One region of the Streptomyces sp. 351MFTsu5.1 genome, then DNA from elsewhere that is predicted to be linked to it. Evidence: riboswitches for the same ligand, from Rfam matches in the RefSeq annotation. Region 1 holds a riboswitch; the other holds the start of a gene.
The links. A riboswitch is a leader RNA that binds a small molecule or an ion and turns the genes downstream of it on or off. The one in region 1 is predicted to bind glycine.

Region 1 (14,527 bases):
CGAGGACGGCGCGGTCATCGGCGACGAGTGCCTCGTCGGCGAGGAATCGATTATTCAGGGGAATGTCCGGGTCTACCCGTTCAAGACCATCGAAGCCGGCGCCTTCGTCAACACCTCGGTCATCTGGGAGTCCAGGGGACAGGCGCATCTCTTCGGCGCCCGTGGGGTGTCCGGCATCCTGAACGTCGAGATCACGCCGGAGCTCGCCGTCAGACTGGCCGGTGCCTATGCGACGACCCTCAAGAAGGGTTCGACGGTCACTACGGCCCGCGACCACTCCCGAGGCGCCCGGGCGCTGAAGCGGGCGGTGATCTCCGCCCTTCAGGCCAGCGCGATCGACGTACGCGACCTGGAGAACGTGCCGCTGCCCGTTGCGCGGCAGCAGACCGCTCGGGGCAGTGCCGGCGGGATCATGATCCGGACCACGCCCGGGGTGCCGGACTCCGTGGACATCATGTTCTTCGACGGGCGGGGCGCGGACCTTTCGCAGGGCAGCCAGCGGAAGCTGGACCGGGTGTTCGCGCGGCAGGAGTACCGGCGGGCGTTCCCCGGCGAGATCGGGGATCTGCACTTCCCGGCGAGCGTCTTCGACTCGTACACCGGTTCGCTGCTGCGGAACGTGGACATCACCGGAATCGCCGAGTCCGGGCTGAAGGTGGTCGTCGACGCCTCGAACGGCAGCGCGGGTCTGGTGCTGCCCAGTCTGCTCGGGAAGCTCGGGGTGGACTCGCTCACCATCAACCCGGGACTCGACGAGTCCCGGCCGACCGAGACGGCCGACGCGCGGCGGTCCGGCCTGGTGCGGCTGGGAGAGATCGTGGCGTCCGCGCGGGCCGCGTTCGGTGTGCGCTTCGACCCCGTGGGCGAGCGGCTGTCCCTGGTGGACGAGAAGGGGCGGATCATCGAGGACGACCGCGCGCTGCTCGTCATGCTCGACCTGGTCGCCGCCGAGCGGCGCAGCGGCCGTGTGGCGCTTCCGGTGACGACCACGCGGATCGCGGAGCAGGTGGCGGCGTATCACGGCACGCAGGTCGAGTGGACCACCACCTCGCCCGACGATCTCACCAGGGTCGGACGCGACGACTCGACGATCTTCGGCGGTGACGGCAAGGGCGCCTTCATCGTGCCGGAGTTCAGCAGCGTCTTCGACGGTACGGCGGCCTTCGTACGCCTGATCGGGCTGGTGGCGCGGACGCAGCTCACGCTCAGCCAGATCGACGCGCGGATCCCGCGGGCGCATGTCCTCAAGCGGGACCTGGCGACGCCGTGGGCCGTCAAGGGACTGGTGATGCGGCGGGTCGTGGAGGCGGCGGGCGATCGCTTTGTCGACACGACCGACGGTGTCCGGGTCGTCGAGACCGACGGACGCTGGGTGATGGTGCTGCCCGACCCGGCGGAGGCGGTCACCCATCTGTGGGCCGAGGGGCCGGACGACGCGTCCGCACAGGCCCTGCTGGACGAGTGGTCGGCGGTCGTGGACAGCGCCGGCCGCTGAGCCCACGCACGCACGCGTGCCGGACATGTGTCCCCAAGGGGGCGTGTCCGGCACGCCGATGGGGCCATTCGGAGGTAGGGGCCGCGACGTGCGACGATGTGCGGCATGCCGCAGCAGCCCCCCATTCGGAGCACCCCCACGCGACCCCCGCGTCCGGACGCCTCCATGTCGCTGCTCACCAACGTCATGGATCACAGCCTCGACGACGGGTACGCCGAGGCGGCGGCCCGCAAGAAGGCCGCCGGCGAGGGTGGGCTGCCCAAGACGTTGCGGGCGAGGCTCGGTCTGGCCCTCGGCCTGGTGCTCGCCGCGCTGGTGGTCACCGTGGGGGCGGCTCAGGCGCGGGTGGCGGCTCCGGTGGTGGCCAAGGAGCGCCAGGAGCTCATCGACCGCATCGACCGCGAGGGCGATACGGCCGACAAGCTCGAGGAAAATGTCGACACGCTGCGCGACGACGTGAGTTCGCGGCAGCGGGAGGCGCTCAAGCAGAGCGGGGAGAGCGGCAAGGCCGACCTCGTGGGCATCCTGTCGGGCGCCGCGGCGGTGCACGGGCCCGGCGTCAAGCTGGTCGTGAACGACGCCAAGGAAGCCACCACGGGCGGCGACGGCAACCCGCGTGAGACGTCGGGGTTCTCCGACACCGGACGGGTGCGCGACCGGGACATGCAGCGCGTGGTCAACGGGCTGTGGGAATCGGGTGCCGAGGCCATCTCCATCAACGGACAGCGGCTGACCGCCCTGTCGGCGATCAGGGCCGCGGGTGACGCGATACTGGTCGACAACAAGCCGCTGGTTCCGCCGTATACGGTGCTTGCGGTGGGGGACGGGCAGCGGCTGAGCACCAGGTTCCAGAACAGCGCCGACGGGCTGTATCTGCACGCTCTTCAAGGGGACTACGGCATCCGGACCGCGATCTCCGTGGAGGACGACCTCCGGTTGCCGGCCGCACCGAGTGTGATCGTACGTACAGCAAAGCCGAGAACTGAGAAGGGCACATCGTGATCGCCGTACTGGGCCTCGTCGTGGGAGTCGTGGCCGGCCTGTTGGTCCGGCCCGAGGTTCCGGCTGTTGTCGAGCCTTATCTGCCGATCGCCGTGGTGGCGGCGCTGGACGCCGTCTTCGGTGGTCTGCGCGCCATGCTCGACGGCATCTTCGACGACAAGGTCTTCGTCGTGTCGTTCCTGTCGAACGTAGTCGTGGCCGCGCTGATCGTGTTCCTGGGCGACAAGCTGGGTGTGGGCGCCCAGCTGTCGACCGGTGTCGTCGTCGTGCTCGGGATCCGCATCTTCTCGAACGCCGCGGCGATCCGCCGGCACGTCTTCAGGGCGTGACGCCGATGAGCGAGCAGGAAGAGACGCCCGGCAACGGGCTGCGCAGGGAACTGCCCGAGGAACTCCCGGCGGAGCAGCAGGCGACGCCCGTCGAGGAGACCGCGGGTCCGGCGGCGGAGGCCGACCTGACCGGTCGTCAGAGGCTGGTCAAGGGCCTGTGGCCGCCGCGTGTGACCCGGGCCCAACTCATCGTCGCGGTGCTGCTGTTCGGCCTCGGGTTCGGTCTCGCCGTCCAGGTGGCGTCGAACAGTGACAGCGACAGTGCGCTGCGGGGGGCGAGGCAGGAAGATCTCGTGCGCATCCTCGATGAACTGGACGACCGCACCCAGCGTCTTGAAGACGAGAAGCAGGGCCTCGAGAAGCAGCGGGACGAGCTGGAGAACAGCTCCGACCAGGCGGAGGAGGCCCGCAAGCAGACGGTCGAGAAGGAGCGGCAACTCGGCATCCTGGCGGGCACGGTGGCCGCGCAGGGGCCGGGCATCGAGATGACGATCCAGGACACCAAGGGGACGGTCGAGTCGGACATGCTGCTCGACGCGATCCAGGAGCTGCGGGCGGCGGGCGCGGAGGCGATTCAGGTGAACGGCGTGCGGGTCGTCGCCGGTACCTATCTGTCGGACTCCGACAAAAGCGTGAGCGTCGACGGGAACAAGATCACCGCTCCGTTTCGTTTCAAGGTCATCGGCAATCCGCAGGACCTGGAACCGGCGCTCAACATCCCTGGAGGCGTGGTGCAGACTCTCGAGAAGGAGCAGGCCACGGTGGCCGTGGAGCGGTCGGACAAGATCGTCGTGGACGCCTTGCGGGCGGCGAAGCGGCCTGACTACGCTCGGTCGTCCTCCCGGTGAACCGGGGGTGCATGCGGCGCGTCGGGCAAGGGCATGAGGTTGCGGGGGGTCGGCGCACCGATTGGGTGGTGCGTGGTGGAAACTGTCTGGTGGAAACGGACGTTGTCAGGGTGTCCGGGTCGGCCGGTGTGTTCAATCAGGGTTCGTCCTGCCCCACGGGCGGGTCTGTTTCGGTCAAGGGGAATCGCCCGTGAAGTTGTTTCAGAAGTTGTTCGGCAAGAGCGCGCGAGAGGGTAGCGACAACAACGCCACCGCTCGGCACCGCGCACAGCCCGAAGCCGAGGGCCAGCGCCCGCTGTTCCGGGACCAGGTCGGCGGCCCGGGCGGTGACATTTCCGGAGGTCAGGGCGTGCCGTCTGTTGACCCTGCCCAGTCCGGCGGCATAGGTTTCGGGCAGCCGTCAACCTCAAGTACGGGTGGAGGGTTTTCCCCTATGTCGGCCCAGGTGTGTACGAGGTGCGGTAACCGCAACGCGGAGAACAGCCGCTTCTGCTCCAACTGCGGCGCCCCGCTGCGGGCCGGTGCGGTTCCCGAGCGTCCCTCGGAGACGACCTCCACCATCTCCATCTCCGGCCTCGAGGCCTACGACTCGGAGGTCACCGGCCAGACCCAGATGCCGGCGCTCTCCCCGGAGGCCCAGGCCGCCGTGGACGCGCTGCCGCTGGGCTCCGCGCTGCTGGTCGTGCGCCGCGGTCCGAACTCGGGCAGCCGCTTCCTGCTGGACGGCGAGCTGACCACGGCCGGCCGTCACCCGCAGAGCGACATCTTCCTCGACGACGTCACCGTCTCGCGCCGCCACGTGGAGTTCCGCCGGGGCCAGGACGGCTCGTTCACGGTGTCCGACGTGGGCAGTCTCAACGGCACGTACGTCAACCGTGAGCGGATCGACTCGGTCGCCCTGAACAACGGCGACGAGGTGCAGATCGGCAAGTACCGGCTGGTGTTCTACGCGAGCCAGCAGGGCTACTGACCCTCCCAGGGAAGGTCCATGCTTCAAACACCGGGCGGCGGTGCCGGACACGGCACCGCCGCGACGGACAGTGGACTGATGAGCATCGGCACGGTGCTGAACGTGCTGCGCGACGAGTTTCCCGAAGTGACCATCTCCAAGATCCGTTTCCTGGAGTCCGAGGGCCTCATCGAGCCGCAGCGGACGCCCTCCGGGTACCGCAAGTTCAGCAACCGGGACGTCGAGCGACTCGGCCACGTCCTGAGGATGCAGCGGGACCACTATCTGCCGCTCAAGGTCATCCGGGAGCACCTGGACGCCATGGAGCGGGGCGAGGCCGTCGCGCTGCCCACGGTGGGCCGTCAGCGGGACGGAGAAACGGTCCTGGAGGTCTCCGAGGGACCCACCGCGGCCCGGATCGGCCGTGCCGAGCTGCTGGCCGCCGCCGAGATCGGTGAGCCGGAGCTCGCGGAGTGGGAGTCGTACGGGCTCATCACCCCGCTGCCGGACGGGGCGTACGACGCCGAGGCGGTGACCGTGGCCGCGCTCGTCGTCGAGCTCGGGCGGTTCGGGATCGAGCCGCGGCACCTGCGGGCGATGAAGGCCGCCGCGGACCGTGAGGCGGGGCTCGTGGACCAGGTGGTGGCTCCGCTGAAGCGCCACCGCAATCCGCAGACCCGCGCGCACGCGGAAGCCCGTGCGAAGGAACTGGCGGGGCTCACGGTGCGGCTGCATGCCGCGCTGGTGCAGACCGCCCTCGGTGTGCGGCTGCCCTGAGGACGGCAGGTGCAGGAACTGTCACCCGTTTCCTGCCCGACTACCCAAACGTCCCGGGCACGGCCTAGGGTTGCTGTGTGAACGAGCTCGATGTCGTAGGTGTCCGGGTCGAAATGCCCTCCAACCAACCGATCGTGCTTCTGCGTGAAGTGGGAGGCGACCGCTACCTCCCCATCTGGATCGGGCCCGGGGAGGCGACCGCGATCGCCTTCGCGCAGCAGGGCATGGCCCCCGCACGACCGCTGACCCACGACCTGTTCAAGGACGTGCTGGAGGCGGTCGGCCAGGAGCTCACCGAAGTGCGCATCACGGACCTGCGTGAGGGCGTCTTCTACGCGGAGCTGGTGTTCGCCAGCGGGGTCGAGGTGAGCGCGCGGCCGTCCGACGCCATAGCGCTGGCCCTGCGCACCGGGACGCCGATCTACGGCAGCGACGGGGTGCTCGACGACGCCGGCATCGCGATCCCGGACGAGCAGGAGGACGAGGTGGAGAAGTTCCGCGAGTTCCTCGACCAGATCTCCCCCGAGGACTTCGGCACCAGCAGTCAGTGAGACGGGGTGCGGCCGGTCCGGCGGGTCAGTGGTCCGTGACGGGCCGGGCGTGTCCGGTCGTCACCGAAATGCCGGCATTTGCCACCGGCGTGTGAGAGCGTCCTGCGGCCCGTTCGGAGCGCATTCGGCTAGCCTTTCCCCGCGGATGGCTACGGGAAACCACTCTCAGGGTGATTATCACTCGGCGTGCCGAGTGTGGCGATCGTTGACGCACCCCTGGTGACTGCCTACCGTCGAGAAGGCAGGTCAAGGACGGAGGTCGGCGTGAGAAGCAGCGGCGACGGTACGGCTGGGGGTGCCCCCGGACGCAGTCTCGGGGCGAGCGGTCCGTACCCGCTTCACAGCAGCGCGGCCGATCATCACGTTCCGCAGCGACCGGCGGCCGTGCCGAGCAGCGGAGGGGCGACGTCCATGGCGTCCGAGCAGATCGGCTACCGCGGCCCTACGGCGTGCGCGGCGGCCGGCATCACCTACCGGCAACTCGACTACTGGGCACGCACCGGACTCGTCGAGCCGAGTGTGCGGCCCGCCTACGGGTCGGGGACGCAGCGGCTCTACAGCTTCCGGGACGTCGTCGTCCTGAAGATCGTCAAGCGGTTCCTGGACACCGGCGTGTCGCTCCAGAACATCCGCACCACGGTCCAGCACCTGCGGGAGCGGGGATTCCAGGACCTGGAGCGCATGACGCTCATGAGCGACGGGGCCACGGTCTACGAGTGCACCTCGCCCGACGAGGTCCACGCACTCCTCCAAGGCGGACAGGGGATCTTCGGGATCGCCGTGGGTGTGGTGTGGCGGGACGTCGAGAGCGCGCTGTCGCAGTTGCACGGGGAGCGTGTGGACACCGGCGAGACGCTCGTCGGCACCAACCCCGCGGACGAGCTGGCGCGGCGGCGCAACCGGGCCGTCTGAGGTCCTGCTCCGCTGTTCCGGCGGGGCATTGTCAGTGGCGTAGGGCAGCATCGGACATGTGAGAAAAGCGCCCACGATCCTGCATCTCGACATGGATGCCTTCTACGCCTCGGCGGAGCAGGCGTCCAAGCCGAGTCTGCGCGGGAAGGCCGTCGTCGTGGGCGGGCTGGGGCCGCGGGGTGTGGTGGCCACCGCGTCCTACGAGGCCCGGGTGTTCGGGGTGCACTCGGCGATGCCCATGGCCCAGGCGAGACGGCTCGCGCCGAACGCCGCCTATCTCGTCCCGCGCTTCGGGTTCTACAAGGCGATCAGCGAGCAGGTGATGGGGCTGCTGCGGGAGCTGTCCCCGCTCGTGGAGCCGCTGAGCCTGGACGAGGCGTTCGTCGATCTGGAGGCCGGTGGAGCGGCCTGGGACGAGGGGTCGGCCCGACTGGCCGGAGCGAAGCTGCGGGCCGACATACGGGCCGTCACGGCGCTCACCGGGTCCGTGGGGCTCGCCGCCTCCAAGATGCTCGCGAAGATCGCCTCCGAGCAGGCCAAGCCGGACGGGCTGGTGGTGATCGAGCCGGGGACCGAGCGGGCGTTGCTCGGACCCATGTCGGTGCGGACCCTGCCGGGGGTGGGTCCGGCGACGGGGGACCATCTGCGGCGGGCCGGGATCCACACCGTCGAGGAGATCGTGGAGGCGGGGGAGGACGAGCTCGTACGGCTGCTGGGGAAGGCGCACGGGCACGGGCTGTACGCGATGGCGCTGGCGCGGGACGAGCGGGCCGTGGTGGCGGAGCGGGAGACCAAGTCGGTGTCGGTGGAGGACACCTACGACGTGGACATCCATGACCGGGTCCGGGTCGGGCTCGAGGTGCAGCGGCTGGCGGACCGGTGTGTGCGGCGGTTGCGGGGGGCCGGGTTGTCGGGGCGGACCATCGTGTTGAAGGTCCGGCGGTACGACTTCTCGACCTTGACGCGGTCCGAGACGCTGCGGGGGCCCACGGACGACCCCGCGGTGGTACGGGAGGCCGCTCTGCGGTTGCTGGAGGGGGTGGACTCCACGGGGGGCGTGCGGTTGCTGGGGGTCGGGGTCTCGGGGCTTGCCGACTTCACCCAGGAGGATCTGTTCGCCCAGGCCGCGGGGGACGGGGTGGAACACACCGAGGAGGAGGTCGCCGCCGATGTGCCGGTCGAGGAACGGGAGTCGGGCGGCGAGCGGCGGTGGGTCGCCGGACACGATGTGCGGCACGCCGCGTACGGGCACGGGTGGGTGCAGGGGAGCGGGGTGGGGCGGGTGACCGTGCGGTTCGAGACGCCGGACTCTCCTCCGGGGCGGGTGCGGACGTTTTCCGTCGACGATCCCGGGCTGGAGGTCGCCGAGCCGTTGCCGCTGGGGGTCGTGGGTCGCACAGCGGTGGGTCAGGGCTCCGCGTCCTCCGAGCCTGCCACCTTGCCGAAGGGGCGGTCCGGCAGCGGTGGGGGTGGGGCCAGGTCCAGGCCGTAGTGGTGGTAGAGCTGGAGTTCCTGGGCCGGGGAAAGGTGGCGGCCCACGCCGAAGTCAGGGGCGTCCTTGATCAGGGAGCGGTCGTAGGGGACCTTCAGGTTGCCCTCGACCAGTTCGCTGGGCTCCAGGGGGACGAAGGCGTCGCGGGAGAAGAGGCCGGTGCGTATCGCCGCCCACTCCGGGACCCCGGTGGCGTCGTCGAGGTAGACCTCGTCGACGGTGCCGATCTTCGTGCCGTTGCGGTCGAACGCCTTGCGGCCGATCAGGTTGCGCGGATCGATGTCGGTCTGCACGGGCCCTCCACTTGGTCGCAACTCATCCGAAGCGGTCGTAACACTACGAAAGAGCACATTGGGGTGGGCGGCCACTCGAACGCTCGATCGCGGACCGCGCTGGTAGGCTGGCAGACGGCTGTCGACCCCGTGCGGGAGAGTCCTCCAGACGACATCGGAGGCGCCGAAGGAGCAAATCCTCCCCGGAATCTCTCAGGCTCACGTACCGCACGGACGAGGTCACTCTGGAAAGCAGGGCGGGTGTCGACGGCGGCCTCCGCTCTCACCGACGGTGAAAGCCGGTGGCCCTCGGGCGACCGGTGAAGCTCTCAGGTTGAGATGACAGAGGGGGAGGCCGTCGGGGTACCCGCGCCGGGGTACCCCTCGAAGGTCGCGTCAGACCAGGAGGCCTCCGCAATGACCGCCCACCGCATTCCGCTCGCAGAGCTCGAGCAGGGGATCCCGTTCGAGCAGCGTCACATCGGTCCCGACCACGAGGCCCGGGCCAAGATGCTCGCCCAGGTCGGGTACGGCTCGCTCGACGAGCTGACCGCCGCCGCGGTGCCCGATGTGATCAAGAACGCCGATGCCCTGGAGCTGCCCGGAGCGCGCACCGAGGCCGAGGTGCTGGCCGAGCTGCGGTCGCTGGCCGACCGGAACCAGGTCCTCGCCCCCATGATCGGACTCGGGTACTACGGCACCTTCACGCCGCCCGTCATCCTGCGGAACGTGATGGAGAACCCGGCCTGGTACACCGCCTACACGCCGTACCAGCCGGAGATCTCGCAGGGCCGGCTGGAAGCCCTGCTGAACTTCCAGACCATGGTCGCCGAACTCACCGGGCTGCCGACCTCCGGCGCCTCGCTGCTCGACGAGGGGACGGCGGCCGCCGAGGCCATGGCCCTGTCCCGGCGCATGGGGAAGAACAAGAAGGGCCTCTTCCTCATCGACGCGGACACCCTCCCGCAGACCGTCGCCGTCATCGAGACCCGCGCCGAGCCGACCGGTGTCGAGGTCGTCGTGGCGGACCTGAGCCAGGGCATCCCGGCAGAGATCGCCTCCCGTGAGATCAACGGAGTGCTCCTCCAGTACCCCGGCGCCTCCGGGGCCGTACGCGACATCAAGCCCGTCATCGACCAGGCCCACGAGCTCGGCGCGCTCGTGACCGTCGCCGCCGACCTGCTCGCGCTGACCCTGCTGAGGTCGCCGGGTGAACTCGGTGCGGACATCGCGGTCGGGACCACGCAGCGGTTCGGTGTGCCGATGGGCTTCGGCGGGCCGCACGCGGGCTACATGGCCGTGCACGAGAAGTTCGCGCGGAGCCTGCCCGGGCGGCTCGTGGGCGTGTCCGTGGACGCCGACGGGAACAAGGCGTACCGGCTCGCGCTCCAGACGCGGGAGCAGCACATCCGGCGGGAGAAGGCGACCAGCAACATCTGCACCGCGCAGGTGCTGCTCGCGGTCATGGCCGGGATGTACGCGGTCTACCACGGGCCCGACGGGCTCAAGGCCATCGCGCGACGGACCCACCGGTACGCGAACATCATCGCCGCGGGGCTCACCGCCGGTGGCGTGGAGGTCGTGCACGGCTCCTACTTCGACACGCTCACCGTCCGCGTGGCCGGCAGGGCGGCCGAGGTCGTCGACGCCGCGCGGCAGGGCGGCGTCAACCTGCACCTCGTCGACGCCGACCACGTGTCCCTCGCCTGTGACGAGACCACCCTGCGGGCCCAGGTGGCCGCCGTGTGGGACGCGTTCGGGGTCGAGGGCGACATCGAGGCGCTGGACGCGGCCACCGAGGAGGCGCTGCCGGACGCGCTGCTGCGGGGCGACGACTTCCTCACTCACCCCGTGTTCCACCAGTACCGCTCCGAGACCGCGATGCTGCGCTACCTGCGCCGGCTCGCCGACCGTGACTACGCGCTGGACCGGGGCATGATCCCGCTGGGCTCCTGCACCATGAAGCTCAACGCGACCACCGAGATGGAGCCGGTCACCTGGCCCGAGTTCGGGCAGCTGCACCCCTTCGCGCCCGCCGAGCAGGCCGAGGGCTATCTGACCCTGATCCGGGAGCTGGAGGAGCGGCTCGCCGAGGTCACCGGGTACGACAGCGTGTCGCTCCAGCCGAACGCCGGGTCGCAGGGCGAGCTGGCCGGGCTGCTCGCGGTGCGCGGGTACCACCGGGCCAACGGGGACGAGCAGCGGACCGTGTGTCTGATCCCGTCGTCCGCGCACGGGACCAACGCCGCAAGTGCCGTGATGGCGGGCATGAAGGTCGTCGTCGTGAAGACCGCAGGGGACGGCGAGATCGACGTCGAGGACCTGCGGGCCAAGATCGAGCAGCACCGGGACGAGCTCGCGGTTCTGATGATCACCTACCCCTCGACGCACGGCGTGTTCGAGGAGCACGTCGCCGACATCTGCGCGCAGGTGCACGAGGCCGGCGGGCAGGTGTACGTCGACGGGGCCAACCTCAACGCGCTGGTGGGGCTCGCCAAGCCGGGGCACTTCGGCGGTGACGTCTCGCACCTGAACCTGCACAAGACCTTCTGCATCCCGCACGGCGGCGGTGGTCCGGGCGTCGGCCCGGTGGGCGTGCGGGCGCACCTCGCGCCGTACCTGCCCAACCACCCGATGCAGCCCGCGGCCGGCCCGGAGACGGGCGTCGGGCCCATCTCGGCCGCGCCCTGGGGTTCCGCGGGCATCCTGCCGATCTCGTGGGCGTACGTGCGGCTCATGGGCGGTGAGGGGCTCAAGCGGGCCACGCAGGTGGCCGTGCTCTCCGCCAACTACATCGCCAAGCGGCTCGAGCCGCACTACCCGGTGCTCTACACCGGGCCCGGCGGGCTGGTCGCGCACGAGTGCATCATCGACCTGCGGCCGCTGACGAAGGCGACCGGCGTGAGCGTCGACGATGTGGCCAAGCGGCTCATCGACTACGGCTTCCACGCGCCGACCATGTCGTTCCCGGTGGCCGGGACACTGATGATCGAGCCGACCGAGTCCGAGGACCTGACCGAGCTCGACCGGTTCTGCGAGGCGATGATCGCCATCCGCGGGGAGATCGAGAAGGTCGGCTCGGGGGAGTGGGACGCGGACGACAACCCGCTGCGGAACGCTCCGCACACCGCCGGTGCGCTGGGCGGCGACTGGGAGCACGCGTACACGCGTGAGGAGGCCGTCTTCCCGGGCGGTGTCTCGGTCGCGGACAAGTACTGGCCGCCGGTACGGCGGATCGACCAGGCCTTCGGCGACCGCAACCTGGTGTGCTCGTGCCCGCCGCTGGACGCGTACGAGGACTGATCCGAACTGAGGAGGGCCCCGCTTCGGCGGGGCCCTTTTCGCGTCCGGCGTCGGGTGCGGCGCGACGGCGTCAGGCGTTGGCCAGGGCGACCTCGGTCGACTTGATGAGGGCGACGACCGGGGTGCCGGTGGTGAGGGCGAGATCGGTCGCGGATTCCGCGGTGATCGCGGAGGTGAGTTCGCCTCCTTCCACGGCGATCCGCACGGTGGCCATGGCGGCTCCGGTGGCCACGCCTGTGACCGTGCCGGGGAGCTGGTTGCGGATGGACACACCGCGGACCGGGGCGGTGGCGAGGGAGACCTCCGTCGACTTCACCAGGGCGCGTACGGCGGAGCCCTGGGAGAGGCCGAGGTCCTCGACGGCGTCGAGGGTGATCGCGGCCGTGAGGTCCTGGCCGCCGTCGAGGCGGACCTTGACCGTCGCCATGGCGTCACCGGGGGTGACGGCGGTGACGGTGCCGGGGAGCTGGTTGCGGATGCTCAGGGTCATGGGGTCACGGTAGGGCTGGTGCGGGAGCGCGTCCGGCAGGGCACTGCCGGACGCGCTCGCGGGTCACCCCGTGTGGACGCGGGGGCGGCGGGCGCGGTCCGGTTCGGCCTCGCGCAGGACCTCCCGGGTGACGGGGGCGACCTCGCCCTGCCCGAAGAGGAAGAAGCGCAGGAAGTTGGCGAACGGGCCGCCCTCGGTCCACTCGAAGTAGATGTGCGGGGTGCAGCCCGTCTCGTCGCGGACGTGGAGGAGGAGGGCGGCGAGGGCGTTGGGGATGGAGGAGGACTCCAGGGTCAGGACGCGGTAGCGGTTGTGCAGCACCTCGCCCCGTACGGTGAGGCCGGCCTCGAACTCCGAGGGGTCCAGGACCGTGACCTCCACGAACACGAAGTCCTCGCCCGGGATGTCGTTGTCCTCGCGGATCTGCTCGATCTTGTCGCGGTACTCGGCCTTGTCGCGCGAGTCCGGTTCGTTGGCGATGAAGCGGATCTTGCGGCTGGCCATGTCCCGGACGAAACGTTCCGCCAACGGGTCGAGCGTGACGCTGGTGACGCGGAGTTCGAAGGCACGGGCCAGCCGGGAGAGCAGGGACACCAGGATGATGCCGGCGATGAAACAGGCGCCGATCTTCACGCCGTCCGGGCGCTCGATGACGTTGAGCACGGTCGTGTAGAGGAACACCGCGGAGATGACCGCGAAGCCGATCGTCCAGCCCCGCTGGCCCGCCTTGTGGGCGGCGATGGTCACCGCGATCGCCGCCGAGCTGATCAGCACCAGCACGCCGGTGGCGTACGCGCCGCCCTGCGCGTCCACGTCCGCGTCGAAGATCCACGTCACCAGGAAGCCGATGAGCGTGAACACGATGACCATGGGGCGGACGGCGCGGGCCCAGTGCGGGGCCATGCCGTAGCGGGGCAGGTAGCGCGGCATCAGGTTGAGCAGCCCTGCCATGGCGGAGGCACCGGCGAACCACAGGATGGCGATCGTGGACACGTCGTAGAGCGTGCCGAAGGCGCCGCCCAGGTACTGGTGGGCCAGATAGGCGAGGGCGCGGCCGTTGGCCGGGCCGCCCGACTCGAAGTCCTTCTCCGGGATGAGGAGGGTGGTGATGAAGCTGGTGGCGATCAGGAAGCCGCTCATGATCAGGGCGGCGGTGGTGAGCAGTTTCTTGGTGTCACGGATACGGCCGGTGGGGCGCTCCTCCGTGTCACCCTCGTCGCCCTGGACGTGCGGCATGACGGCGACGCCGGTCTCGAAGCCGGAGAGGCCGAGGGCGAGCTTGGGGAAGACGATCAGGGCCACGCCGATCATCACGAAGATGTTGCCGTGTTCGGCGGTCAGGGCGCTGGACCAGTCGGTGACGACGTGGCCCGCCGTGATGATGTGCCAGAAGCCGACGATCACGACGACGACGTTCAGGGCGAGGTAGAGGCCCACCAGGACGACCGCGACGCCGACCGCCTCCAGGAAGCCCTTGAGGAACACCGCGCCGAGCAGGGCGACCAGGACGAGGGTGATCAGCATCTGCTGGTCGTGCAGGGCGCTGTTCAGGTGCGGGTTCTCGACGAGGTGGGTGGAGGCGTCCGCGGCGGACAGGGTGATGGTGATCAGGAAGTCGGTGGCGGCGAAGCCGAGCAGGGTCAGGACGAAGAGCTTGCCCTGCCAGAAGGACAGCAGCCGCTCCAGCATGGCGATGGAGCCCTCGCCCCGGGGGCTCTCCTCGGCGACCCGGCGGTAGACCGGCAGGGCGCCCGCGAGCGTGACGATCACGAGGACGATCGTGGCGATGGGGGAGAGCAGGCCGGCCGCCAGGGCGGCGATGCCGGGCTGGTAGCCGAGGGTCGAGAAGTAGTCGACGCCGGTCAGGCACATCACCCGCCACCAGCGCTGGCCCCGGTGCGCGGGTTCCGGTTCGGCGTGGGGGCCCGTGTGGCCGCCCGGCTTGCCCATGTCGGACAGGCCTTCCAGCATCCAGGCGCGCAGGCGACTGGCGGGCGGCTGTTCGGTCGTGGCCATCGGGGGGTGCTCCTGCGGTGCGGCTCAGCGGGGTGGCGGCCGCCCGGCTGACGGCGGGACAAGCGTAAGCGGAGAGTGACGTCTGGGCCTT
Region 2 (14,527 bases), on a different contig from region 1:
CCGACGATGCAGAGGGTCTTGCCCTTCTCCACCTCGAAGCTGAGCCCGTCGACGGACTTGACCAGGCCGTCGTCGGTCGGGAAGTGCACCTTGAGGTCGCGGACCGCGAGGAAGGCGTCGGGAGCGTTGCCGGGCGCGGGCTCGCCCAGGGCGGCGCCGGTCTTGGAGAGTTCGGTCACGAGAGCCTCACCCGCGGGTCGGCGGCGGCGTACAACAGGTCCACCAGGAGATTTGCGACTACGACGAAGATGGCGGCCAGCAGGGTGACGCCGAGGATCGGGGGCAGGTCGTTGTCGGTGATGCCCTGGACCGCGTACTGGCCGATGCCGGGCAGCGAGAACACGGTCTCGGTGATGACGGCACCGCCGAGCAGCAGACCCAGGTCCATGCCGAACACGGTGATGATCGGCGTCAGCGCGGCCCGCAGGCCGTGCCGGCCGACCACGTTGCGCTCGCGCAGGCCCTTGGCGCGGGCCGTGCGGATGAAGTCCTCGTTCATCGTCTCCAGCATGCCCGAACGGGTCAGCCGCGCGTAGATGGCGGAGTACAGCAGGGCGAGCGAGCACCAGGCCGGGAAGAGCGTGTTGGCCCACTGGGCCGGGTTCTCCGTGAACGGCACATAGGTGCGGCCGAAGATCGGCCACTGGTAGGTGAAGAGCAGCAGCGCCAGGTTGCCCGTGAAGAACATGGGCAGCGAGACACCGGCGAGCGCGACACCCATGAAGCTGCGGTCGAAGAAGCTGCCGGGCTTGAGCGCGGAGATCACACCGATCACGACACCGGAGACCAGCCACAGCACGGCGGCACCGAGGGCCAGCGACGCGGTCACGGGGATGCGCGAGGTGAGCTGCGGCCAGACCGCCTCGTGGGTCTTGAAGGAGTAGCCGAAGCACGGTGCGTCGCAGTGCGCGGTGGTGGGACCCAGGTTGTAGGTGGCCCCGGACACGACACCCTTGATGAAGTGCCAGTACTGGAGGTACAGGGGGTCGTCCAGACCCAGGTTCTGCTTGACCGCGAGGATGTCCGCCTTCGACGGGCTCTTCCCCAGGTACTGCTGCGCGAGCTGGTCGGCGGTCTGGCCGGCCATCCGCGGCAGCAGGAAGAAGATCGCGAAGGTGACCGCGGTGACGACCAGCAGCAGGATCACTGCCGCGAACGTCCGACGGAGGATGTACGAGATCACGGGGATCGGCGCTGGTGCCCGTGGGCCGCGAAGCCCACGGGCACCAATGCCTTCACCTGCCTTCCGGGGCTACTTCTTGGTCGTGCCGATGTTGAGGTAGTCGTACTGACCGCTGAAGGCCGCCGTGGACACCAGGTTGGTGAAGCCGGCCGGACGGTACAGCAGGACCTTGAAGTAGGTCAGCGGGACCAGCGCCGCCAGGTCCATCGCACGCTTGTCGATCTGGGCGTACAGGCCGTTGCGCGTGGTGTCGTCCTCGGTGGCGATGGCCTTCTCCAGCATCTCGTTGATCTGCTTGTCGTTCAGATACGAGAGGTTGGTGTTGCCGGAGGTGCCGATGGCGCCGCCGTTGAGGATCTGCTGGAGGAAGCCGTAACCGGAGTTCCAGTCGGCACCCCACTGCATCATGTGCAGGCCGATGTTCTGCTTCTTGTCGAAGGTCGGCACACCGGCGTAGTCGGTGAAGTACTTGCCCGACGGGTACTGCTTCAGGCTGGCGTTGATGCCGACCTTCTTCAGCGAGGCGATGATCGCGGTGGCCGCGTCGATCTCCTGCGGACGGTCGCTGCGCGCCGAGAGGTTGGTGCTGATGGTCGACTTGCCGCAGGCCTTCAGCTGCTCCTTGGCCTTGGCCACGTCGCCCTTGTTGCCGTCGGTCGCGTAGACGTCGGCCTTCTGGTAGCCGATGACGTCCGGCGGCAGGACGGTGGTGGCGATGTCACCGCGGATCGGGCCGCCCTCGGCGGTCTGCACGGAGACCTTGTCGATGGCGTACTCGACGGCCTTGCGGCACTCGACCTTGTCGAACGGCGCGACCTGGGTGTTGATCGCCATGTAGACCAGACGGCCACCGTAGGTGTTGTCCGTGTTGGCCTTCAGCTTGGAGTCGTTGACGACCTTCGCCTGGGTCGCGGCCTGGACACCGGTACCACCGAGGTCGATGGCGTCGCCGGCCTGGACGTCCTGGTCGATCGTCTCGGCGTTGACCTTCAGCTTGACGACGATCTTTTCCGGGTACTGCTTGCGCAGCGGGTCGGTCTTCGGGTCCCAGTTCTCGTTGCGGACGAGGACGGCCTCCTGGCCCTCCTTGTAGCTCTGGAACTTGTACGAGCCCGAGGACACGATGTTCTTGACGTAGTCGACGCCGGTGTCCTTGGCCTGCGGCACCGGGGCCGTCTGCGGGGTCGCGACCAGGTAGTCGAACTCCTGGAAGGGACGGTCGAGCTTGAAGACGATCGTGGTGTCGTCCGGCGTCTCGATGGACTTCAGGCCCTCGGCGCTCTTGTCCTTGTAGGGGCCCTTGTACGCCTTGCCGCCGACCAGGAACTGCTGGAAGTAGTTCGGACCGAGGGAGAGCACGTCACGCGCGAAGTTGGAGCGCTCGACGGCGTACTTGACGTCCTTCGAGGTGATCGGGGTGCCGTCCTGGAACTTCAGACCCGAACGGATCTTGTACGTCCAGGTCTTGCCGCCGTCGCTGGGCTGACCGGCGCTCGCGGCGAGGTCCGGGACCAGCTTGTTGCCCTCCTCGCCCGGACCGGGCTGGAAGGTCATCAGCGGGCGGGCGTAGAGCCGGCTGAGGTTGTACATGTAGGCGTAGTACGTGTTGCCGGGGTCGAAGGAGTCCGGGACGTCGGAGTACTCGTACGTGACCGTCCCACCCTTCTGGGTGGAGGCGTTGACGACACCCTTGGTCGCTGCGTTGGCCCCTGCCGACTTGCTTCCGTCTCCACCGTCGTTGTCATCGGCCTTGCTGCAAGCCGAGAGCAACAGGCTCGCACTGCCGATGGCCGCCACTGCGGCCAGCGCTGACCTTCGCATGATGGTCTGCTTCCCCTTCAATTGTCGGAAATCTTGTGGACTCTCACCGCCGCCGTTGGTCAGCGGCTGCGCGGGTCGAGAGCGTCGCGGAGACCGTCGCCGAGCAGGTTGAACGCGAGGACGGTCACGAAGATGGCCAGACCAGGCACGATCATGAACTGGGGGTCGACCTGGTAGTAGTCGACCGCCTGGTTGATCATGCCGCCCCAGGACGCCTGCGGAGGCTGGATGCCGACGCCGAGGAAACTGAGGGACGCCTCGAAGAGGATGTTGGTCGGGATGAGCAGCGTCGAGTAGACGATGATCGGGCCGACGAGGTTCGGCAGCAGTTCCCGGAAGAGGATGTAGGGCCCCTTGGCCCCCATCCCCCGGGACGCGTCGACGAACTCCCGCTCGCGCAGGGCCAGGGTCTGGCCGCGCACGATACGGCCCAGGTAGGGCCAGTTGAAGAAGCCGATGATGAAGATCAGCACGCTGATGTGCAGCGGCAGACCCTCAAGCCCGAAGGCACCGCCCTGCAGGGTGGCCGAGATGGCGATGGCGAACAGCAGCAGCGGGAACGCCAGGAAGGTGTCCATCAGCCGGCTGATGATCGTGTCGACCCGGCCGCCGTAGTACCCGGCGACCACGCCGAGGACCGCGCCGATGGTGTTCGACAGGATGGTGGCGCCGAAGGCCACGACCAGCGAGACCCAGGAGCCCTCGAGGATGCGGGTGGCGATGTCGCGGCCGAACTTCGGCTCCACGCCGAGCGGGTGGTCCCAGCTCATGCCGCCCCAGGCGCCCTTGGGCAGCGAGGTGTTGGGGTCGATGAGGTCCTGGTGCAGGGCGTTCGGGTCCAGGTCGAAGAGGGCCTGGATCGGACGGGCCAGCACCGCGATCAGGATCAGCAGGATGACGATCACGCCACCGGCGACCGCCACCTTGTCCCTCTTGAAACGGGACCAGGCGATCTGCCCCAGGGAACGGCCCTCGATCTGCCCCTTGCCGGCGCCGGCGAGGACAGCCTCAGGCTGCGCCTCGGCCTGCGCCCCGGTGGTCTCGATCGGTGCGGTCACAGTGACCCGACCCCTCTCGCCGGTGGTGACCGGCCTACACCCGCCGTGGATTACGGCTTTGTCGACTTGCTCAGCTCACAGGAACGTCTGTTCCTGCGTCTGCCTGGGGAGTCTTCAGCTTCGCTGCGATCACCCGCCAGGTCTGGCGAAGAAAGTATGCGTAACCGTGATGCAGTACGAGGGATTCCGTTATCCGAACAGCGGGTAACGCCTCCCGGACGCATGCCAGTTGGGACAGAACGGCACAATAGGTGACATCGGCGACGATTCGCCGCCATCTACGCGCGAAGAAATGTGGCTGTTACGTAAACGAGCCGAACGGGTTGCCGTAGCTCTCAGTAAGCACCGCGGGCCGGGGGATAGCCGTACCCGGCCGCCGGGGCCTGCGCGGGCGCACCGTGGGCCTCACGGTCGTAGAAGGGCCGGGCCCCCGCGCGCATCCACAGCGCCACCGGGTCGTACTCGTCGGACATCGCCACGGTCGACACCGGCAGCCCCTCCGGGACCACGCCGATGGACTGCTGCATCATCGCGCGCACCGAGTCCACGGCCGACGGGCTGGTGTCGTACACATCCAGGCCGATGGCGAGATACGGCGCCCCGAGCGCGGGCTGCACCCAGGCGCGGCGCAGCGAGCGGACCGCCGGGGTGCGGTGGGCGTTCTGCACGAGCAGGGCGTAGAACTGCGGGACCTCGATGCCGGGTTCCGAGAGCCGGAGCGGACCGGCGGGCTGGCGCTCCAGGCCGGTGGCGATGCGGCGCAGGTCGAGCCAGGGGATGCCGACGCCACCGCCCGGGGCGTGCGGGTTGAGCCAGAGGCCGTAGTGGTCGGGGTAGAGGGTGCGGGCCACGTCGACGCCGTCGACGACCTCGTAGGAACGGTTCCAGCCGCTCGCGGAGAGTTCCTGGGCCGAGGTCACGCAGGGGGCGTAGCCGTGGCCGTCGACCTCCATGTTTCCGTACTGGGCGTCCGGGGAGCCGGACTGGCCGTGCCACAGCAGCATCCAGACCTGACCGACGGTGGGGGTCGCGAGGGCGCGCAGCAGTGCCTCGTAGGCGTCGTAGCGCCCGGGGGTCACCTGGCGCAGCATGTGCTCGACCGTGCCGGTCGCGGTGCCCGTGCCGCTGGCGCTCACCTGGACCGCCCCTTCCCTGATTGTTGCCCCGGATATGGACACAGCTTAAGCGCCCAGGAGCTCGGTTCCTGGCGTCGGATCGCGACTGCGGGTCGTGGGGGTCGATCGCGCCCACGCGGCGGAGCCGCATATCGATACAGCCCCGCGCCCCTGCATTACGTCCCCTGGGTGTAAAAGGGCCGGACCTGGGCTCGCATCCAGTGGCCGACCGGGTCGTCCGCGACGTCCAACAGGACCAGGTTGACCGGCCACTTCACCGGGGTCGTGCCGAGAGCGCGGCCCAGGGCGTCCATCGGGAGGGTGCGCAAGTCGCCCTCCCACTGGGAGAGTTCGACGCCGACGAACATCACCGGGTCGGCCGTCTCGATGGCGGCCAGGCAGCGGCGGGCGGTGAGGACCACGCCGGTCGCCGCGAACTCGGCCGAGGCGGCGGCCAGGAAGTCGACCGGGTCGTCCTGCCAGTCGGGCTCGTAGAGCTTGACGCGGCCGCCGGTGTTGGGGCCGTCCAGCGGGGTGCGGCCCACGCGGCAGAGGTCGGCGACCGCGGCGGGCGGCAGCGGGACACCGACCACGCCGTCGGGGTTCACGGCGATGCCCACGTGCGGGGGCAGGCCGCGGGCGAACTCCACCGCCGGGGCGATCGTGTACGACAGGTGCGAACCGACGACCTGGCGGAACTGCTCCTCGGAGCTGAAGACCGGGACGTACGCCTGGCCGTCGATCTCCAGGGTGGGCAGGTCGAGGGGACCGCTGTGCGGGCCGCCGCCGTTGGGCAGCGGGACCCAGACGAAGCTGCGGCCGAGGACCTCGATGATCCGTCCGCCGGCCGAGGGAATGCCGAGGGAGGCCGAGAGCACCTCCTCCAGCTCGTTGCCGGGCCACCCGCCGTGCGGGTGGGGGTGTGCCGACTGTGCCGGGAAGTCCGCGGGAAGATCCGCCGGGAAGTCCATCTGTTCTGACCGCCTGCTGTGAACCGCTGATGTGGCTGAAAGGCTAGCGGGTGCACCGGCTGTGTGGCTCGGCCGTGCAGCCGATCCACCGCGGAGTGCGCCGGCTCAGCCCGTGAAACCGATCCGGCGCAGTACGTCCGCCGCGTCGCGGTCGAGGAGGATCGCCGAGCCGCAGCCCGGGGGCAGGTCGCCGCGTTCCACGGAGCGGATCAGACGGGCCGCCGCGCCCCGGTGCCGCAGGAAGGCGTACCGGGAGACACCCCGGCCGCGCTCGCGCTGGCCCTCGAGCGCGGTGTCCGTCGTGACGTCGAGGAGCAGCAGGTGCAGGGTGCCGCCGCGACGGCGGGCCTCGCGGGCCAGCCAGCCGCGCACCCAGGTCTGGGTCCCGCAGTCGTGCACCACCACTCCGGCGCCGGAGCGCAGTGCGCGGCGCAGTCCGGCGTAGTGCGCGAGCCGGACCAGGGGGCGGTAGACGGCGTACGGCAGGAAGCGGGACAGCCGGCGGTCCCAGCGGTCGCGGGTGTCCTGGGAGTCGACGCGGGTGCCGGGGACCGCCCGCTTCATGAGGGTGGACTTGCCGCTGCCGGGCAGCCCGGTGACGACGACGAGGTCCCGGGGACCGAAGAGCAGGGCGTGCGGGCTGTGACCCGCGCGCTCGCGCAGGTCACGGACGACGGGGTGGGCGCCGCGGGCCTCGACGGCCGGCGCCGCGGGCTGCTTGGGCAGCGCGATGCCCGAGGTCGTCGCGTACGCGGTGGTCCTGTTCACCGTCATCGTCCTCCTCCGGGTTCAGGGGGTTCTACCCCTCCCCACCGAGCGTAAAGAGAAGGTAATGGACGATCTCTCGCGTTTCTGTACGCGTACCGCCACAGACCGGTTACAGAAGGAGGCGTCGGATCCGGCCCTGACGTCGGCCTCGAAGCGTGCAATGATGGCGGCGCCAACTGCATACCGGCCGTTTGAATCCGCGCGGGAGAGTTCCGGGTACGTGTACCCGGGCGCCGAAGGAGCAAGTCCCTCCCTTGAATCTCTCAGGCCCCGTTACCGCGCGGGCGAGGCACATCTGAAAAGCGGGCCGCCGACGCCGGTGGCCCCACCCACGGTGCAAGCCATGTCCTTCATGGCGAACCTCTCAGGTTCCGATGACAGATGGGGAGGAAAGACCTCGCCTGTCATGCCTTGGATTCTGGAGACGACCGTCCGATGACCAGTTCTGCACCCCGGCACACCGCGCTCGACGCCCTGCACCGCTCCCTCGGTGCCACGATGACCGACTTCGCCGGCTGGGACATGCCCCTGCGCTACGGCTCCGAGCGCGACGAGCACAACGCGGTGCGCACCAGGGCCGGACTGTTCGACCTCTCCCACATGGGCGAGATCACCGTGACCGGACCGCAGGCCGCCGAGCTGCTGAACTTCGCCCTCGTCGGCAACATCGCCTCGGTCGGCGTCGGCCGGGCCCGCTACACCATGATCTGCCGGGAGGACGGCGGCATCCTCGACGACCTGATCGTCTACCGCCTCGGCGAGAGCGAGTACATGGTCGTCGCCAACGCCTCCAACGCGCAGGTCGTCCTCGACGCCCTGACCGAGCGGGCGGCCGGCTTCGACGCCGAGGTGCGGGACGACCGGGACGCGTACGCCCTGATCGCCGTCCAGGGACCGGAGTCCCCCGGGATCCTCGCCTCGCTGACCGACGCCGACCTCGACGGCCTGAAGTACTACGCCGGACTGCCGGGCACGGTCGCCGGGGTGCCCGCGCTGATCGCGCGCACCGGGTACACCGGGGAGGACGGCTTCGAGCTGTTCGTGAAGCCGGAGCACGCGGTGGAGCTGTGGCAGGCGCTCACCAAGGCGGGCGAGGGCGTAGGCCTGGTCCCGTGCGGACTGTCCTGCCGGGACACGCTGCGTCTGGAGGCGGGCATGCCGCTGTACGGCCACGAGCTGTCGACCTCCCTCACCCCCTTCGACGCCGGCCTCGGACGGGTCGTGAAGTTCGAGAAGGACGGCGACTTCGTGGGCCGCGCGGCCCTGCGCGAGGCCGCGGAGAACGCCGCCCACAAGCCGCCGCGCGTCCTCGTCGGGCTCGTCGCCGAGGGGCGTCGCGTCCCGCGTGCCGGGTACGCGGTCGTCGCGGACGGCCAGGTGATCGGCGAGGTCACCTCCGGCGCCCCCTCCCCCACGCTGGGCAGGCCGATCGCCATGGCTTACGTCGACGCCGCCCACGCGGCGCCGGGCACGGCGGGTGTCGGCGTGGACATCCGGGGCAGCCACGAGCCGTACGAGGTCGTGGCGCTGCCGTTCTACAAGCGCCAGAAGTAACCGCCGTAGGTGATGCTGAGCACGGAGTCACGGTTCACGCACGCCTTCCGCAGTCCCCCCTTCGTCAGCACTCCCCCGCGTACAGGAGAATTCAGGCCATGAGCAACCCCCAGCAGCTGCGTTACAGCAAGGAGCACGAGTGGCTGTCGGGCGCCGAGGACGGCGTCTCGACGGTCGGCATCACGGAGCACGCGGCCAACGCGCTCGGCGATGTCGTCTTCGTCCAGCTCCCCGAGGTCGGTGACACGGTGACCGCGGGCGAGACCTGCGGCGAGCTGGAGTCGACCAAGTCGGTCTCCGACCTGTACTCCCCCGTCTCCGGTGAGGTCACCGAGGTCAACGAGGACGTCGTCAGCGACCCGGCGCTGGTGAACTCCGCCCCCTTCGAGGGCGGCTGGCTGTTCAAGGTACGCGTCGCGGAGGAGCCGGCCGACCTGCTCTCCGCCGACGAGTACACCGCCTTTTCCGCCGGCTGAGGAGTCCGCACCTGATGTCCGCACTGAACACGCCCCTGCACGAGCTCGACCCGGAGATCGCCGCCGCGGTCGACGCCGAGCTGGTCAGGCAGCAGTCCACGCTCGAGATGATCGCCTCGGAGAACTTCGCCCCGCTCGCGGTCATGGAGGCGCAGGGCTCGGTCCTCACCAACAAGTACGCCGAGGGCTACCCGGGCCGCCGCTACTACGGCGGCTGCGAGCACGTCGACGTGGCCGAGCAGATCGCGATCGACCGGCTCAAGGAGCTGTTCGGCGCCGAGTACGCCAACGTGCAGCCCCACTCCGGTGCCTCCGCCAACCAGGCCGCCCTGTTCGCGCTGGCCCAGCCCGGCGACACCATCCTCGGTCTCGACCTCGCGCACGGCGGTCACCTGACCCACGGGATGCGGCTGAACTTCTCCGGCAAGCAGTTCGACGTGGTCGCGTACCACGTGGACCCCGCCACCGGCCTGGTCGACATGGCCGAGCTGGAGAAGCTCGCGCGCGAACACCGGCCCAAGGTGATCATCGCCGGATGGTCGGCCTACCCGCGGCAGCTGGACTTCGCGGAGTTCCGGCGGATCGCCGACGAGGTCGGGGCGTACCTGTGGGTCGACATGGCCCACTTCGCCGGTCTGGTCGCGGCCGGGCTGCACCCGAACCCCGTCGAGCACGCGGACGTGGTCACCTCCACCACCCACAAGACGCTGGGCGGCCCGCGCGGCGGGATCATCCTCGCCAAGAAGGAGTTCGCGAAGAAGCTGAACTCCTCCGTCTTCCCGGGCTTCCAGGGCGGCCCCCTGGAGCACGTGATCGCGGCGAAGGCGGTGTCCTTCAAGGTGGCGGCGGGCGAGGAGTTCAAGGAGCGCCAGCGGCGTACGGTGGACGGTGCGCGCATCCTCGCCGAGCGTCTGACGGCCGACGACGCCCGGGAGGCCGGGGTCAACGTGCTCTCCGGCGGCACCGACGTGCACCTCATCCTCGTCGACCTGCGCGAGTCCGAGCTGGACGGCAAGCAGGCCGAGGACCGTCTCCACGAGGTCGGCATCACGGTCAACCGCAACGCCGTCCCGAACGACCCGCGTCCGCCGATGGTCACGTCGGGCCTCAGGATCGGCACGCCCGCCCTGGCCACCCGCGGCTTCACGACCGAGGACTTCGCCGAGGTCGCGGACGTGATCGCCTCCGCGCTGAAGCCGTCGTACGACGTGGAGTCGCTGAAGGCCCGCGTCAAGGCGCTGGCGGACAAGCACCCGCTGTACCCCGGCCTCAACGGCCTGAGCAAGTAGTTCCACGGTGGGGGCACCCGACGACGTGTGCCCCCACCCTTTTTGAAGGAGTTCCCGTGGCCATCTCGGTCTTCGACCTGTTCTCGATCGGCATAGGCCCGTCGAGCTCCCACACGGTCGGCCCGATGCGCGCGGCCCGCATGTTCGCCCGCCGTCTGCGCAACGAGGACCTGCTGCCGGCCGTCGCCTCGGTCCGCTGCGAGCTCTACGGCTCCCTGGGCGCGACCGGCCACGGCCACGGCACCCCGAAGGCGGTGCTGCTCGGCCTGGAGGGGGCGTCTCCCCGGACGGTGGACGTGGCGGGCGCGGACGACAGGGTCGCGGAGATCCGGTCCGCGGGGCGGCTGAAGCTGCTCGGCGAGCACGAGATCCCCTTCTCCTTCGACGACGACCTGGTGCTGCACCGCCGCAAGGCGCTCCCGTACCACGCCAACGGCATGACGGTGTGGGCGTACGACACCTCGGGCGCCGAGCTCCTGTCGAAGACGTACTACTCGGTCGGCGGCGGTTTCGTCGTGGACGAGGACGCAGTCGGCGAGGACCGGATCAAGCTCGACGACACGGTGCTGAAGTACCCGTTCCGCACGGGTGACGAGCTGCTGCGCCTGACCAAGGAGACCGGCCTGTCGATCTCCGCCCTGATGCTGGAGAACGAGCGGGCCTGGCGCACGGAGGACGAGATCCGGGCCGGACTCCTGGAGATCTGGCGCGTGATGCAGGCCTGTGTGTCCCGGGGCATGTCCCAGGAGGGCATCCTGCCGGGCGGGCTGCGGGTGCGCCGGCGCGCGGCCGTGACGGCCCGTCAACTCCGGGCGGAGGGTGACGCGTTGGCCCACTCCATGGAGTGGATCACGCTGTACGCGATGGCGGTCAACGAGGAGAACGCGGCCGGCGGCCGGGTGGTGACCGCCCCGACCAACGGCGCGGCCGGCATCATCCCCGCGGTCCTGCACTACTACATGAACTTCGTGCCCGGCGCGGACGAGGACGGCGTGGTCCGCTTCCTCCTCGCCGCGGGTGCGATCGGCATGCTCTTCAAGGAGAACGCGTCCATCTCCGGCGCGGAGGTCGGCTGTCAGGGCGAGGTCGGCTCGGCCTGCTCGATGGCGGCGGGCGCGCTGGCCGAGGTCCTGGGCGGTTCCCCGGAACAGGTCGAGAACGCGGCCGAGATCGGCATGGAGCACAACCTGGGCCTGACCTGCGACCCGGTCGGCGGCCTGGTCCAGATCCCCTGCATCGAACGCAACGGCATGGCCGCGGTGAAGGCGGTCACCGCGGCGAAGATGGCCCTGCGCGGCGACGGCTCCCACAAGGTGTCCCTCGACAAGGTCATCAAGACGATGAAGGACACCGGGGCGGACATGAGCGTGAAGTACAAGGAGACGGCGCGCGGGGGGCTCGCGGTGAACATCATCGAGTGCTGAGGGGATGGGCCCTGACCAGCGCGTTCGCTTCTTTCAGCGCTGTCAGGGCCTTCCCTGCTTACGCGGCGGAAAGTCCCCGAGAAGTCCCTGGGACAGGCTTGAAAGTCCCCGAAAAGTCCCCAGGAAATCTCACGGGATGGAGGCCTGACCTGGGGGTTCGTGACTTCCTCGATCGCCGTTCGGATCCGCCCTGAGCGCCGACCGCCGTCAGAATGTATAAATCGATCCCCTCAAGCCTCCAGAGCCAAGGGAGACATAGACGAACTGTCCCGGGGGTCTACCGACGGGCAGACGCACCGGAGACCGCGCACGCAGATCTGCTGGCTGTGTGCGCACGGGCTCCTCGCGCTGTCGTGTGTGACGAGTCCGCCCTGGCCCTGCGCCGGGTCCTCCGGTGCGACGGGCGTGATGGGCTACTCCCTCGGGGCCTCCTTCGCAACTGCCATGGCCGCCGTCTCCGGTACGGCCGAGACGGGCCCGCCGATGCAGACCGTCGTGCTGGTCGAACCGGTCGCGGTCCAGAGGTGGAGCGCCGCCGGCCTCCTGTCAGCCGTGCGTCGCGAGAACCGCCTGGTCGGGGCCTACCTGGAAGAGACGGCTACGGTGGCCGGCGCCGTACCGCCCCTGGAAGCCTGCCCGGATGCGGCGCCGAACACCCGGCGCCGCGTCGACCTGCTGCTTCTCGCGAACGCGCTACGCGCCAGCTGTCTTTCCGACGACCTCCGGGCCGCCACGCGACGCCCGGCCCCAAGGGCGAGCCGCCTGGTCGTGGTCCGTGCAGAGCAGAGCTCTCTGTCACCGCGACTGGCGGTGCGCGACCTGGTGAAGTCCGCCGAGGGACAAGGGATCGAGGCGCGTCTCCCGCACGTCCCCGGCCCGCACGCCTTCTGGCAGTCACTCCCGGCCGTCGGCTCCACCATGACGGCCCTGGCACACACATCGGGGACGTTGCCCTCGTGACCTCTTCACCGACCAGACCGAGCCGGACCCTCGCACGGCTCCGAGGAAGCGGCGCTACCGTGCTCACGCTTGGCGTGATCTGCCAGTTCATCCAGCGAACGGATCCGACCCCCTCACTGCTGTACTTCACGGTCGACTCGGCGATGCTGGCCGCGACCCTGCTGACCTGGCAACTTGTGCGCGGGACCTCCAACAGCGCCTGGGGCGACCGGGTCCGTGGTGCCGCCGTGGTCGGGGTGGTGCTCTCCTCGCTGATCTACATGACGGTGATCGCACCGAGCAGTCCGTCAGGCACCTGGTTCGGCGCTCATGACGACGCGTGGGCACGCTCGGCGACGCTCCTCCTTCACGGAGGAGCACCGATCCTGGTGGTCGCGGAGTTCCTCCTCGCCCCCTACGCTCTCCCTGCCACCTGGCGCGAGGCCACTCTGCTCGCCTGGTGGCCCGCTGCCTACCTGACCGTCGTGGGCACTCTTGCCTGGTCCGGCGCCGCGGCGATGCCCTTCCTCTTCCTGCGCCCCCCGCAGTTCAGCGCAGCCGCCGTCGCGGCGGCTGTAGCTGTGCTGTATGCCATCGTCGTCGCGCTCGGCGTCGCCCTGACAGCGATTCATCACGCAGTCCGTCGGCATCACCACACCAGGGGGATCCGGTAAACGGTGCCACCACCGCACGCCTGCCCTCCGCCTTCGGTGGGTCCCGAGCATGGCCAAGGCGTGCCGGACCTGCCGGAGTGGCCCCGGCGAGGGACTTTGTCGTGCACCGTCCGCCAGGGCCGGGGCTTCGAGGGGCGCACATGGGAGGCAGTGAACGACGAAACTCTCACTCGCATTAGGCTCGACACTCCGGCCACTTCAGATCTCAGTCGCGGAGGATGCCAGGTGGAAGGTCCGATGGTGGTCGTGGTCGGCGCGGGGCCGACCGGGCTGGCCCTGGCATGCGGCCTGGCCCTGGCCGGGGTATCGGTCAGGATTGTCGACAAGGCGGAGCGGCCCTCGACAGCGTCACGTGCTCTAGGGATCCAGCCGCGGGGCTCCGAAGTCCTCGACCGGCTCGGAGCTCTGGAGGGACTGCCTGAGCGATCGGTGCGAGTCGCGGAGTTCGTCACACACGTCAACGGAAAGTGTCTGATGCGTCTGAAGGTCGGCGCGCATGCGGCGCTCGTGGATCGCCCTGTGCTCGTCAATTCGCAGGCAGAGGTAGAAGCGCAGTTGCTGCGGCGGCTCCGCGATGTTGGTGTCGAGGTGGAGTGGGGCCGGGAGTTCATCGACGCCGATCAGGATGCGGAGAGCGTGACGGTTCAGCTCGACGACGGAGCGGTGCGCGCGAGGTGGCTGGTGGGCTGCGACGGGGCACACAGCCGCGTGCGCGGATCGGCGGGCATCGACTTTCCCGGAGCGCCCGTGGTGGACGGTTTTTTCCTCGCGGATGTGCGTGCGTCGCTGCCGTTTCCCAGGGACGTGGTGTCGGCGTGGCTGCACCGGAAGGGAATGCTCGGGGTATTTCCTCTGCCCGGGGACTGCGTCTGGCGACTGGTGGCGTCGGCTCCCGCAGATGGCGAGGACATAGGTTCCGATCGTGTGTCGCATGCGCTGAGACTGGCCGTTCAGGAGCACGCCGGGATCCGGCCGCCCGAGCGATGGACGGACTTGTGGACGTCGACCTTTCGTATTCAGCGCCGCCTGGCCACCCGGTACCGGTCCCGCCGGGTTCTGCTGGCGGGAGACGCCGCTCACGTACACAGCCCGTTCGGTGGACAGGGCATGAACACCGGGCTCGGTGATGCCGAGAACCTGGCCTGGAAGCTCGCTCTGGTCGCCTCCGGCAGAGCCCACAGCCGCCTGCTGGACACCTACGAAAGCGAACGGCGTCCGGTGGCCCGCGAGGTGGTGGCTTCGACGAGCGGCGTTA

Region 2: another riboswitch for glycine. It lies ahead of gcvT (glycine cleavage system aminomethyltransferase GcvT); the one in region 1 lies ahead of gcvP (aminomethyl-transferring glycine dehydrogenase).

The regions. Positions count from the first base shown of each region.
Region 1 covers NZ_KB911797.1:2,039-16,565, forward strand. The annotation lists gene H295_RS0136270 (mannose-1-phosphate guanyltransferase) at 1-1,495, shown strand, start outside; gene H295_RS0136275 (DUF881 domain-containing protein) at 1,601-2,497, shown strand; gene H295_RS0136280 (small basic family protein) at 2,494-2,826, shown strand; gene H295_RS0136285 (DUF881 domain-containing protein) at 2,832-3,674, shown strand; gene H295_RS46130 (FHA domain-containing protein) at 3,736-4,644, shown strand; gene H295_RS0136295 (MerR family transcriptional regulator) at 4,663-5,400, shown strand; gene H295_RS0136300 (bifunctional nuclease family protein) at 5,478-5,951, shown strand; gene H295_RS0136305 (MerR family transcriptional regulator) at 6,216-6,863, shown strand; gene H295_RS0136310 (DNA polymerase IV) at 6,922-8,355, shown strand; gene H295_RS0136315 (PRC-barrel domain-containing protein) at 8,271-8,648, opposite strand; glycine riboswitch at 8,771-8,866, shown strand; gene gcvP (aminomethyl-transferring glycine dehydrogenase) at 9,045-11,930, shown strand; gene H295_RS0136325 (TOBE domain-containing protein) at 12,001-12,420, opposite strand; gene H295_RS0136330 (APC family permease) at 12,484-14,436, opposite strand.
Region 2 covers NZ_KB911794.1:122,364-136,890, reverse strand. The annotation lists gene H295_RS0134460 (ABC transporter ATP-binding protein) at 1-179, opposite strand, end outside; gene H295_RS0134455 (ABC transporter permease) at 176-1,183, opposite strand; gene H295_RS0134450 (ABC transporter substrate-binding protein) at 1,253-3,004, opposite strand; gene H295_RS0134445 (ABC transporter permease) at 3,064-4,062, opposite strand; gene H295_RS0134440 (enhanced serine sensitivity protein SseB C-terminal domain-containing protein) at 4,398-5,198, opposite strand; gene H295_RS0134435 (enhanced serine sensitivity protein SseB) at 5,354-6,148, opposite strand; gene H295_RS0134430 (AAA family ATPase) at 6,254-6,922, opposite strand; glycine riboswitch at 7,109-7,205, shown strand; gene gcvT (glycine cleavage system aminomethyltransferase GcvT) at 7,352-8,470, shown strand; gene gcvH (glycine cleavage system protein GcvH) at 8,569-8,946, shown strand; gene glyA (serine hydroxymethyltransferase) at 8,961-10,235, shown strand; gene H295_RS0134410 (L-serine ammonia-lyase) at 10,292-11,659, shown strand; gene H295_RS44060 (hypothetical protein) at 12,017-12,619, shown strand; gene H295_RS0134400 (Pr6Pr family membrane protein) at 12,679-13,272, shown strand; gene H295_RS0134395 (FAD-dependent monooxygenase) at 13,510-14,527, shown strand, end outside.